Regions from separate parts of the Pseudomonas sp. TE3-3-F2023 genome, predicted to be linked through region 2. Evidence: predicted binding sites of a transcription regulator. Region 2 holds the regulator's gene; each other region holds the start of a gene.
The links. Region 2 encodes sigma-54, which starts transcription at its own class of promoters, with help from an activator protein. Its sites were predicted from a motif close to ANTGGCATNNANNTTGCTNT; they were not measured.
Positions count from the first base shown of each region.

Region 1: V3314_RS22670 (flagellar basal body rod protein FlgF) is a predicted target of sigma-54. The motif match lies at 1,535-1,554, and genes of this name have one in related genera.
Region 3: nirB (nitrite reductase large subunit NirB) is a predicted target of sigma-54. The motif match lies at 1,773-1,792, and genes of this name have one in related genera.

Region 1 covers NZ_CP145113.1:4,930,483-4,934,742, reverse strand. Annotated here, with positions in the region: gene flgE (flagellar hook protein FlgE) at 1-1,079, shown strand, start outside; gene V3314_RS22675 (hypothetical protein) at 1,152-1,337, shown strand; gene V3314_RS22670 (flagellar basal body rod protein FlgF) at 1,612-2,352, shown strand; gene flgG (flagellar basal-body rod protein FlgG) at 2,400-3,185, shown strand; gene flgH (flagellar basal body L-ring protein FlgH) at 3,236-3,931, shown strand; gene V3314_RS22655 (flagellar basal body P-ring protein FlgI) at 3,938-4,260, shown strand, end outside.
Region 2 covers NZ_CP145113.1:1,882,599-1,886,858, forward strand. Annotated here, with positions in the region: gene ptsN (PTS IIA-like nitrogen regulatory protein PtsN) at 1-218, opposite strand, end outside; gene raiA (ribosome-associated translation inhibitor RaiA) at 231-539, opposite strand; gene V3314_RS08545 (RNA polymerase factor sigma-54) at 619-2,112, opposite strand; gene lptB (LPS export ABC transporter ATP-binding protein) at 2,289-3,014, opposite strand; gene lptA (lipopolysaccharide transport periplasmic protein LptA) at 3,015-3,539, opposite strand; gene lptC (LPS export ABC transporter periplasmic protein LptC) at 3,526-4,098, opposite strand; gene V3314_RS08565 (HAD family hydrolase) at 4,107-4,260, opposite strand, start outside.
Region 3 covers NZ_CP145113.1:2,196,611-2,200,870, forward strand. Annotated here, with positions in the region: gene V3314_RS10020 (bifunctional nitrate reductase/sulfite reductase flavoprotein subunit alpha) at 1-1,612, shown strand, start outside; gene nirB (nitrite reductase large subunit NirB) at 1,918-4,260, shown strand, end outside.

The DNA of each region.
Region 1 (4,260 bases), 2.7 Mb from region 2:
TGTCTGATAACGGCTCGCGCGTGTACACCCGTGCCGGTGCTTTCCAGGCCAGCAAGGACAACTTCGTGGTTACCTCGGACGGCCTGCGCCTGCAGGGCTATGCCGCCGACTCGACTGGCAAGATCCAGAAGGGTGTGCTGACCGATCTGCAGATCGATACGTCGTCGCTGCAGCCAAAGGCAACGTCCCTGATCGACCAGGGCATCAACCTGAACTCTTCGGCCGCCGACATTCCGTTGGAAGTGGACGATGGCACGGGCGCGATGGTGCCGAACCTGCCGTTCGATCCTTCCGATCAGACGACTTACACCAAGTCTTTCCCGACCAAGGTGTACGACAGCCAGGGTAACGAGCACACCATGGAGCAGTTCTATCGCAAGACTGGCACCAATGAGTGGACCATGTACACCCTGGTCGATGGGCGCAACCCGTTTTCGCCATCCTCCACCGCGCCGCTGACTGGCACCATCAGCTTCAACAGCGATGGTTCGGTCAAGAGCATGACTGCGGACAATACCGGCCACCCGGCGGGCTCGTCGTTCACCGTGACCAACAACACCTTCACCATGACTGGCTGGGTGCCGGCGGTTGAAGATTCTGCGGGTAACTGGATCTCCAACGGCGCGGTGGGCAATGCCGATGGCATGCGCCTGGCGATGAACAGCACCACCTCCTACAACACCGAGACCGCGCGCATGTCGCAGTCCCAGGACGGCTACGCGACCGGTATCCTGTCGAGCCTGAGCATCGACTCGACGGGTGTGCTGTTCGCCAGCTTCAGCAACCAGCAATCCCGCGCCATTGGCCAGGTGGCCCTGGCCAGCTTCGCCAACGAGCAGGGCCTGCAGCAGATTGGTGGTACCCGCTGGACCGAAACCTACACGTCCGGTATCCCGGGCATCGATGCGCCGAAGACAGGTACCCTGGGCAGCGTCGAGTCCAACGCGCTGGAAGGCTCGAACGTGAACCTGACGCAGGAGCTGGTAGAGCTGATCAAGGCGCAGAGCAACTACCAGGCGAACGCCAAGACTATCTCCACTGAAAGCACCATCATGCAGACCGTCATCCAGATGGCCTGATGGTCGCTGGCTGAGTGCATGTGGGCGAACCCCTTTGTCATGAAGGGGTTCGTCGTCTTTGCCGGAGGGGTCATGAAAAGGCTGGTTGTCACATTGGTCGCTGCTTTTTGCCTGTACCAGGCCCAGGCCGGTACCGCGCCCTGGTGGCGCTGGGAAAGCCAGGTGGATGGGCGCCTGGTCTGCTCGCAATGGCCGCCGGGGGAGGGCTGGAAGAAATTCGCCGGGCCTTACAGCAACGGTGGTTGCCGCGAGCCTTGAATAAACCGGTACCGGCCTCTTCGCGGGTGAACCCGCTCCCACAGGTGCCGCGCTGTACCGGTGGGAGCGGGTCCACCCGCGACGAGGCCGGTACAGGTTTGCCGCCATCGGCAACCAAGCGCCGGATAACCGGCGTCCAACACACCGACTGCCCCCTCGAAAGCCCGTATCCACGGGCTTTTTCATGATTTCGCAAAGTTGGTTCGGAACTTGCTTTCTAGCTCGCATAGCAACGGCGAGCGGCAAACGACCGCCAGTGCAATGGAGGATGACTGTGGACAAGATGCTTTACGTGGCCATGACCGGTGCCAGCCAGAATGCGCTGGCGCAGAAGGCGCACGCCAACAACCTGGCGAACATTTCCACCAACGGTTTCCAGCGAGACCTGGAGCAGGCTCGCTCGATGCCGGTGTTCGGCGACAGCTTTCCGTCGCGCGCCTTTGCCATGACCGAGCGCCCGGCCACCGACTTCAGCGAAGGTCCGATGGTGGAAACCGGCCGCGATCTGGATGTGACGGTGACCGGCAAGGGCTTCATCGCCGTGCAGGCGCCCGATGGCAGTGAAGCCTACGTACGCACCGGCAGCCTGAACATCGATGCCCTCGGTGTGCTGCGTGCCGGCAACGGCATGCCGGTAATCGGCAACGGCGGCCCGATTGCGATTCCGCCAGAGCAGAAGGTTGAAGTCGGCGCCGATGGCACCATCAGCATCCGCTCCATGGGGGAAGACCCGCGAGTGATGGCCGAAGTCGACCGCATCAAGCTGGTCAACCCCGATACCAAAGGCCTGACCAAGGGCCTGGATGGCCTGATCCATACCCGCGACGGCCAACCGGCCGACGCCGACGTCAATGTACGGGTGGTATCGGGCTTCCTGGAAGGCAGCAATGTCAACGCCGTGGAAGAAATGACTTCGGTACTGGCGCTGTCCCGTCAATTCGAACTGCACGTCAAGATGATGAACGCGGCCAAGGAAGGCGACGAAGCCATGGCGCGTGTTTTGCAAATCGGCTAATCACTTTTGAACGGGTGCCGTAAAACAGGCGCACGAGGAGAACTTACATGCTTCCGGCTCTTTGGGTCGCTAAAACCGGCCTGTCCGCCCAGGACACCAACCTGACGGTCATCTCCAACAACCTGGCCAACGTCTCGACCACCGGCTTCAAACGGGATCGCGCCGAGTTCCAGGACCTGCTGTACCAGATCAAACGCCAGCCAGGCGCGCAGTCCACCCAGGACAGCGAGCTGCCTTCCGGCCTGCAGGTCGGTACTGGTGTGCGCATTGTCGGCACCCAGAAGAACTTCCAGACCGGTAGCCTGCAGACCACGGAAAACCCGCTGGACATGGCGGTCAACGGTCGTGGCTTCTTCCAGGTATTGCAGCCGGACGGCACTGTTTCGTACACCCGTGACGGTACCTTCCACCTGAACTCCGACGGCCAGATCGTCACCGCCAACGGCTTCGCGCTGGAGCCTGCCATCGTCGTGCCGAACGACGCGCAGACCTTCACCGTCGGCCAGGACGGCACCGTGTCGATCACCACCGCCGGCAACCCGGCTGCGCAGGTGATCGGCAACATCCAGACCGCCGACTTCATCAACCCGGCCGGCCTGCAGGCGATTGGCGACAACCTGTTCCTCGAGACCGCCGCCAGTGGCGCGCCGCAAGTCGGCACCCCGGGCCTGAACGGTTTCGGCACCACCCTGCAGCAGACCCTGGAAAACTCCAACGTCAGCACCGTGGAAGAGCTGGTGAACATGATCACCACCCAGCGTGCCTACGAGATGAACTCCAAGGTCATTTCCACCGCTGACCAGATGCTGTCGTTCGTTACTCAACAGCTCTGAAGCAGGCAGCTCTAACCCCGTCACTCCGTTGCACCCGTGAGGTAAGCGTCATGAATCGTCTGTTGTCCGTTTTCGCCCTGGGGGGGGCGGTGTTGCTGGCAGGTTGCGTCGCGCCGACGCCCAAGCCCAACGACCCGTACTACGCGCCGGTACTGCCGCGCACCCCGTTGCCGGCAGCGGCCAACAACGGTTCGATCTACCAGGCCGGCTTCGAGCAGAACCTGTACAGCGACCGCAAGGCTTTCCGGGTGGGTGACATCATCACCATCACCCTCAACGAGCGCACATCGGCCAGCAAGAACGCCGGCTCGCAGATCCAGAAAAACAGCAACGCCAACATCGGCCTGACATCGTTGTTCGGCACCACGCCGAACACCAACAACCCGTTCGGCAGTGGTGACCTGTCGCTGGAGGCCGGCTACAGCGGCGAGCGCGCCACCAAGGGTGACAGCAAGGCCACTCAGGGCAACACCCTGACCGGTTCGATCACCGTGACCGTGGCCGAAGTGCTGCCCAACGGCATCATCGCCGTGCGCGGCGAGAAGTGGCTGACCCTGAACACCGGTGAAGAGCTGGTGCGCATTGCCGGCATGATCCGCGCCGATGACATCGCCACCGACAACACCGTGCCGTCCACCCGTGTGGCCGACGCGCGCATTACCTATTCCGGTACCGGCTCGTTCGCCGATGCCAGCCAGCCCGGGTGGCTGGACCGCTTCTTCATCAGCCCGCTTTGGCCTTTCTGAGTACGGATGACCATGTTCAACGTGAGGCAGCTGATTGCCGCAACCCTGCTCCTGTCCTGTGCCTTTGGCGCCCAGGCCGAGCGCCTGAAGGACATCGCCAGCATTTCTGGCGTGCGCTCCAACCAGCTGATCGGCTACGGCCTGGTGGTGGGGCTAAACGGCACGGGTGACCAGACCACCCAGACGCCGTTCACCCTGCAGACCTTCAACAACATGCTGTCGCAGTTCGGCATCAAGGTGCCGGCCGGCTCCGGCAACGTGCAGCTGAAGAACGTTGCTGCAGTGTCGGTGCATGCCGACCTGCCGGCGTTCGCCAAGCCAGGCCAGGT
Region 2 (4,260 bases):
CCTTCAAGCCGGCAGTGCGGGATGGCGATGCCGTTGCCGAAACCGGTCGAGCCGAGTTTTTCCCGGGCGATCAGTTTTTCGAAGACGTCTTGCATCTCCAGTTCGGGCACTTGATCGGCGATGACGGTGGCGACCTTTTCCAGGGCGCGCTTCTTGCTGCCGCCCGGCACGTTCACGAGGGAACGGCCGGGGGTCAGGATGGTTTCAAGTCGGATCATGGATGAGGGGGATCAGCGGGCAGCTGCACCTTGCAGCAGGCTTTGCTGTTTTTCCTTGTGTTTTTTCAGTTGGCGGTCGAGCTTGTCTGCCAAGGCGTCGATCGCTGCATACATGTCTTCGTGTTCGGCGTTGGCAACCACTTCGCCGCCGGGAATCTGCAAGGTCGCCTCGACCTTCTGCTGCAGCTTCTCGACTTTCATGATGACCTGCACGTTGGTGATCTTGTCGAAGTGACTTTCCACGCGAGCGAGCTTTTCAAGCACGTAATCGCGCAGTGGCTGGGTGACTTCTACATGCTGTCCACTGATATTGACTTGCATACAGCTTCTCCTTTGTTGCCCGTGCATAAAGAGGCAGATCTTGCACCTGCCCCACAAACGCTGTGGCACATCTCAGGGGCTACATCAGTCGCTTGCGCTCGCTCGACGGTGCGATGCCGAGGGACTCGCGGTACTTGGCGACGGTGCGACGGGCTACCTGGATGCCTTGTGCCTCCAGTAAACCAGCGATCTTGCTGTCACTCAATGGCTTTTTCTGATTTTCCGCCGCAACCAGTTTCTTGATGATCGCGCGGATCGCCGTAGACGAGCATTCTCCGCCTTCGGAGGTGCTGACGTGGCTGGAGAAAAAGTATTTCAGTTCGTAGATGCCACGCGGCGTGTGCATGTATTTCTGCGTGGTTACCCGCGAAATGGTCGACTCGTGCATGCCCACCGCTTCGGCGATGTCATGCAGCACCAATGGCTTCATCGCTTCGTCGCCGTGATCGAGGAAGCCGCGCTGGTGCTCGACGATCTGCGTGGCCACCTTCATCAGGGTTTCGTTGCGGCTTTGCAGGCTCTTGATGAACCAGCGCGCTTCCTGCAACTGGTTGCGCATGAAGGTGTTGTCGGCGCTGGTGTCGGCCCGGCGCACAAAACCGGCATATTGCGGGTTGACGCGCAGGCGCGGAATGGCCTCCTGGTTCAGCTCCACCAGCCAGCGGTCGCTGTCCTTGCGCACGATGACGTCGGGCACCACGTACTCAGGCTCGCTGGACTCGATCTGCGAGCCGGGGCGCGGGTTGAGGCTTTGTACCAGCTCGATGACCTGGCGTAGCTCGTCTTCCTTGATTTTCATGCGACGCATCAGCTGGCTGTAATCACGGCTGCCGAGCAGGTCGATGAAGTCGGTGACCAGGCGCTTGGCTTCGGCCATCCACGGCGTGCTGGCGGGCAGCTGGCGCAGTTGCAGCAACAGGCATTCGCCCAGGGTGCGGGCGGCAACACCGGCTGGTTCGAACTGCTGGATGCGGTGCAGTACCGCTTCGACCTCGTCCAGCTCGATATCCAGCTCCGGGTCGAAACCGGCGCAGATTTCCTCGAGGGTATCTTCCAGGTAACCCTGGCCGTTGATGCTGTCGATCAGGGTGACGGCGATCAGGCGGTCGGTGTCGGACATCGGAGCCAGGTTCAGTTGCCACAGCAGGTGGCTTTGCAGGCTTTCGCCGGCCGATGTGCGGGTGGTGAAGTCCCACTCGTCGTCGTCGTTGCTCGGCAGGCTGCTGGCGCTGGTCTGGTAGATGTCTTCCCAGGCGGTGTCGACCGGCAGTTCGTTGGGGATGCGCTCGCTCCACTCACCGTCTTCCAGGGTGTCGGCACTGGTAGTGCTTTCCTGGAAGCTGTTGTCCTGGACTTCGGCGGCCGGCTTGTTCTCGGCGTTGTCCGCCATCGGGTCGCTATTGTCGAAGTCGTCGCCGTCTTCCTGACGTTCGAGCATCGGGTTCGACTCCAGCGCTTCCTGGATTTCCTGTTGGAGGTCCAGGGTGGAGAGCTGGAGCAGGCGGATGGCCTGTTGCAACTGCGGTGTCATCGTCAGTTGCTGGCCCATTTTTAGGACGAGCGATGGTTTCATGGCTGGGGCTTAATACCTTGTTCGCCGGCGCGCATGCGCCATCCACTACACGAGGGCGCCGGGGCGCCAGATCAAGCAAGTTTTATGCCTTAAATTGTAGCGTTTGCCTAGAGCACTGTAACAACTTTACCCCGGCCTTCAGGGCGATTTGCCAGTACTCCAGGCGCGTGCCGGGGTCAGAGCCGGAACTCGTGGCCCAGGTAAACCTCTTTGACCAGGTCGTTGGCCAGGATGGTTTCGGAGTCGCCTTCAGCGATCAGCCGGCCATCGTTGACGATATAGGCGGTTTCGCAGATATCCAGGGTCTCACGCACGTTGTGGTCGGTGATCAGTACACCGATACCCTTGGCCTTGAGGTGATGGATGATCTGCTTGATGTCGCCGACCGAGATCGGGTCGACACCGGCAAACGGTTCGTCCAGCAGGATGAACTTGGGTGCGGTCGCCAGCGCGCGGGCAATTTCCACGCGGCGGCGCTCACCACCGGACAGGCTCATGCCGAGGTTGTCGCGAATGTGGCTGATGTGGAACTCCTGCAGCAGGCTTTCCAGTTCTTTGCGCCGGCCGTCGCGGTCGAGGTCCTTGCGGGTCTCGAGGATGGCCATGATGTTGTCGGCCACCGACAGCTTGCGGAAGATCGAGGCTTCCTGCGGCAGGTAGCCGATGCCGGCGCGGGCGCGACCGTGCATGGGCTGGTGGCTGACATCGAGGTTGTCGATCAGCACGCGCCCCTGATCGGCCTGGACCAGGCCGACGATCATGTAGAAGCAGGTGGTCTTGCCGGCGCCGTTGGGGCCGAGCAGACCGACGATCTGGCCGCTGTCGATCGACAGGCTGACGTCGCGTACGACCTGCCGCCCCTTGTAGCTCTTGGCCAGGTGCTGGGCTTTGAGGGTTGCCATTTACTCGGCCTTCTTCTTGGGCTGGATCACCATGTCGATGCGCTGACGCGGCGAGGTCACGTTGCCACCGCGACCGGCGGTTGCCACCTGGGTCTGGGTGTTGTAGACGATCTTCTCGCCTTCGGTGGTGTTGCCTTCGTTCTCGACCTTGGCGCGGTCGGTGAGGATCACCATGTCCTTCTGCGACTGGTACTGGATGGTCACCGCCCAGCCTTTCATCTTGTCCGGTTTGGCTGCGCTCTGCTGCTGCTCGAAGTAGGCCAGGTTGCCCACCGAGGTCACCACGTCGATGTCGCCGGAGGCGGAGCGGGTGATGGTCACGGTGTTGCCTTTGATCATCATCGAACCCTGGGTGATGATCACGTCGCCGGTGTAGGTGGCCACGCCCTGCTTGTCGTCCAGGTGGGCGTTGTCGGCCTGGATGCGGATAGGCTGGTCACGGTCGTTCGGCAGGGCGAGGGCGCTCGCGCTTCCCAGTGCTGCGCTCAGGCTGAGCAAAAGGGGGAGGGTTTTAACGAGCCTCATACTGTCCTCTTACGTTAGAGAGCAAGTCCATCTTGCCTTCTTTCAAATACGCTTTCATTCCTTTGCCCGTAGTTGTGCCACCGGCGCCGTCGATTCTAACGGCTTGCTCGGTCTGCGCATATTGCTTCTGCGGGAACACGGTCATGCGTGAGCTGGTAATGATCATTTCGCGCTGCTTTTCGTCGGTGCGGGCGACCCGTACGTTGTCGATCAGTTCGACTTCGCTGCCGTCCGGGTTGACTTCGGCGCGAGTGCTCTGTACGTGCCAGGGGTATTCGGTACCGCGGTAAAGGTGCAGGTCCGGCGTGGTCAGCAGGGTGATTTCGCTGGCCTTGAGGTGTTCGACCTTGTCGGCAGTCATTTCGTACTGCAGCTTGCCATCGGGCAGGAACTGCAGGCTGTGAGCGTTGACCGCGTAGTAGTCGATGGCGCTTTCGTCGACCTGGGCCACCGGCTTGTCGAGGAAGCTTTCCGGGCTGACATTCCAGTAGCCGATCGCCACCAGCAGGGCGGCGATTACCGCGAGCAGCGCAATGTTGCGGGCTTTCTTGCTGAACATGGGCAGCCTTACAGGTAGTTGGCGTTGGCAGCGTCCAGGGTGCCCTGGGCCTGCATGATCAGTTCGCAGAATTCACGGGCCGCGCCTTCGCCGCCACGTGCCTGGGTCACGCCATGGGCGTGTTGGCGCACGAACGGCGCGGCGTTGGCGACCGCCATGCCC
Region 3 (4,260 bases), 310 kb from region 2:
GCCGGCGGTGCTGCCCGATGCAGCGTTGATAGCACCACGGCACCAGGTGCTGTGGGCTTCGCAAACCGGCAACGGCGAGCTGTTGGCCGAACGCTGTGCCGAGCGCCTGCGCGGTGCCGGCCTCGACGTGCAGCTCAGTTGCATGGAAGCGGTCAGCCCGCGCCAACTGCAGGGCGCCGCCAGCGTGGTGCTGATCGCCAGCACCTTTGGCGATGGCGACGCGCCCGACAGCGCAGCGGCGTTCTGGCAAGCCTTGCAGGGCGAGGAGGGCGCCCACTGCGCCGAACTGCCTTTTGCCGTGCTGGCCCTGGGCGACTCCAGTTACGACCAGTTCTGCGGCTTTGGCCGCAAGCTCGACCAACGCCTGGCCGAGCTGGGCGGGCGGCGCCTGCTGCAGCGGGTGGACTGCGAGCCGGACTTCGACGACGCCTTCGCCGCCTGGCTGGATGCGCTGCTGCCTACGCTAGGCAGCGCTGCTGCACTGCAAGCGGTCACCGAGCCTGCGCCCGTGGCGACCTATGGCAAGCAGCAACCCTGGGCTGCCACCTTGCTGGAAAACCGCCTGCTCAACGGCCCGGGTGCCAGCAAGGAAACCCGTCAACTGGTGTTCGACCTGAGCGGCAGCGGTTTTACCTATGCCGCCGGTGATGCCTTGGGCGTGTGGCCGCGCAACTGTCCGGCCCTGGTCGACGAACTGCTGGTGTTGATGCAGCTCGATGGCCAGACCATGGTTCAGCTGAAAGGCCAACCCGCCATGCCGCTGACCGAAGCCCTGCAAGCGCACCTGGAGATTGCCAGGGTCACCACGCAGCAGCTGCTGGCCTTCGCCGGCAATGCCCCGGACCTGCAGCGCCTGCTGCAGCCCGAGTGCAAGGCCGAGCTGCAGGACTGGTTGTGGGGGCGGCAACTGGTCGATGTGCTGCGCGCCTTCCCCCAAAAGCTGCCGCTGGCCAGCTGGCTGGAGCTGCTCAAACCGTTGCAGCCGCGCCTGTATTCGATCAGCTCCAGCCCGCTGGCACACCCGCAGCAGGTGCACCTGACCGTTTCCACGGTGCGCTATGGAGCGCGAAAAGGGGTGTGTTCAAGCTTCCTTGCCGACCGTGCGCAGGCGCTGAAAGTGGCCATTTTCCCGCAAGTGTCGAAGCACTTTCGCCTGCCCGAGGATGACAGCGTGCCGGTGATCATGGTTGGCCCCGGCACCGGCATTGCGCCGTTCAGGGCCTTTCTCGAAGAGCGAGAGGCACGTGGGGCGAAAGGGGCCAACTGGCTGTTCTTCGGCGAGCAGTACGCGGCCACCGATTTCTATTACCAGGAGCAGCTGCAGGCCTGGCAGGCTGCAGGGCACCTGCGTCTGGACACGGCGTTTTCACGCGACCAGGCCGAGAAGGTCTATGTGCAGCAGCGCATGCTCGAACAGGGCGCGCAGTTGTGGCAGTGGCTGGAGGCGGGGGCGTACTTCTACGTGTGTGGCGATGCGCAGCGCATGGCCAAGGATGTGGATGCGGCGTTGCGGGCGATCGTCGCCGAGCATGGCGGCATGGATGCAGGGGCTGCTGCGGCTTATGTCGAAGCGCTGGGCAGGGCCAAGCGGTATCGGCGGGATGTGTATTGATGTGCACCGGGATGGGGTGTTGTGCACTGTGAATGTGCATGACCTGTGCCGGCCTCTTCGCGGGTGAACCCGCTCCCACAGGCACTGCACAGGTCTGAAAGATGTTGAGATCCCCTGTGGGAGCGGGTTCACCCGCGAGGAGGCCGGCACAGGCAACCCAGTTGGCACACTCCCTGCTTTATCCCAGTTACAACAAAGCCCACTGATCAACGGCGATCAACCCGGGCCCCTTCCGTGATGAATACAGGCAAAGGCGCCTGGAGCTTCGGCTCCAGGCGCTTTTTTTTTTGATCGAGGATCGGCTTATGAAGGCAACAGCGAGCAGCGGGCAACGAGAGCGACTGGTCATCGTCGGCAACGGCATGGTCGGCCACCATTGTGTCGAACAACTGGTCAGCCGCGGCGCCCTGCAGCGCTTCGAAGTGCATGTGTTCGGCGAAGAGCGCCAACGCGCCTATGACCGCGTGCACCTGTCCGAGTATTTCGGCGGCAGCTGTGCCGAAACCCTGGCCCTGTGCGGGCAGGACTTTTACGGCAGCAACGGGGTGCACCTGCACCTCGGCGAAGCGGTGCTGGAAATCGACCGTGAGTGCGGCGAAGTGGTCACCGCCGAGGGCCGCTACGGCTACGACCAACTGGTGCTGGCCACAGGTTCCTACCCCTTCGTGCCGCCGATCGAAGGTTCCAGCGGCAATGCCCGCCTTGTCTACCGCACCCTCGACGACCTCGACGCCATCCGCGCTGCCGCAGCCAGTGCCCGCCGTGGCGTGGTAGTGGGTGGTGGCCTGCTTGGCCTGGAAGCAGCCAACGCCCTCAAGTCGCTGGGCCTGGAAGCCCACGTGGTGGAGTTCGCCCCACGGTTGATGCCGGTGCAGCTGGACGGCGAGGGCGGTGCCGCGCTCAAGGCACAGATCGAAGCGCTGGGTGTTGGCGTGCATCTGTCGCGTGCCACCCAGTCGATCAGTGCGGGTGAAGACTACCGCTACCGCATGAACTTCGATGGCGGCGAGCACCTGGAAACCGACCTGATCGTGTTCTCCGCGGGTATCCGCCCGCAGGATGCCCTGGGCCGTGCCTGTGGCCTGGACATCGCCGCGCGTGGTGGCGTGGTGATCGACAACCATTGCCGCAGCAGCGACCCACGCATCTTTGCCATCGGCGAGTGCGCCTCGTGGAACGGCAGCGTGTTCGGTCTGGTCGCCCCGGGCTACAGCATGGCGCGCAACCTGGCGGCATTGCTGATGGGGGAAAGCACTGGCGAATTCACCGGTGCCGACATGTCTACCAAGCTCAAGTTGCTGGGCGTGGATGTCGGCTCCATCGGCGATGCCCATGGCGCTACCCCTGGCGCACGCAGCTACCGCTTCATCGACGAAGCCAACAGCGCCTACCGCCGGCTGGTGGTGGATGCCAGCGGCAAGCACGTGCTCGGTGCGGTGCTGGTCGGCGACAACAGCTACTACGACACCCTGCTGCAATACGCCCAGAACGGTATCGCCCTGCCAGCCGACCCCGCGGCACTGATCCTGCCGCAAGGCGGTGGTGCACCGGCCCTGGGCGCCGATGCGCTGCCCGACAGTGCGACCATCTGCTCGTGCCACAACGTCAGCAAGGGCGCGGTGTGCGCCGCCATCGACAGCGGCTGCGGCGACCTTGCCGCAGTCAAGGGCTGCACGAAAGCAGCTACCGGTTGTGGTGGTTGCGCGGCACTGCTCAAGCAGGTGTTCGAGCATGAGCTGACCGCCCGCGGCGTGGCGGTGGACAAGAGCCTGTGCGAGCACTTCGCCTACACTCGCCAGGAACTGTACGGTCTGGTACGGGTGGAGGGTATCCGCACCTTCAACGAACTGCTCGAACGCCACGGCAAGGGCCACGTTGGCTGCGACATCTGCAAGCCGGCGGTGGGCAGTATCCTCGCCTCGTGCTGGAACCAGCCGATCATGGACCCGGCGCTGGTGCCGCTGCAGGACACCAACGACACCTTCATGGCCAACATGCAGAAGAACGGCACCTACTCGGTGGTGCCGCGCATCCCCGGTGGTGAAATCACCCCCGACAAGCTCATCGTGATCGGCCAGGTGGCGAAAAAGTACGACCTGTACACCAAGATCACCGGCGGCCAGCGCATCGACTTGTTCGGCGCCCAGTTGCACGAGCTGCCGCTGATCTGGGGCGAGCTGATCGAGGCCGGCTTCGAAACCGGCCATGCCTACGGCAAGTCGACCCGCACGGTGAAATCGTGCGTTGGCAGCACCTGGTGCCGTTACGGCGTGCAGGACAGCGTCGACATGGCCCTGCGCCTGGAAGACCGCTACAAAGGCCTGCGCAGCCCGCACAAGCTCAAGTTCGCGGTGTCCGGTTGCACTCGCGAATGCGCCGAGGCACAGAGCAAGGACATCGGCGTGATCGCCACCGACAAGGGCTGGAACCTGTACGTGTGCGGCAATGGCGGCATGCGCCCGCGGCACGCCGAGCTGTTCGCCACCGACCTCGACGACGAGACCCTGGTGCGCCTGATCGACCGCGTGCTGATGTTCTATATCCGCACCGCCGACAAACTGCAGCGCACCTCGGTGTGGCGCGAGAATCTGGAAGGTGGGCTGGACTACCTGAAGCAGGTGATCATCGACGACAGCCTGGGCTTGGCC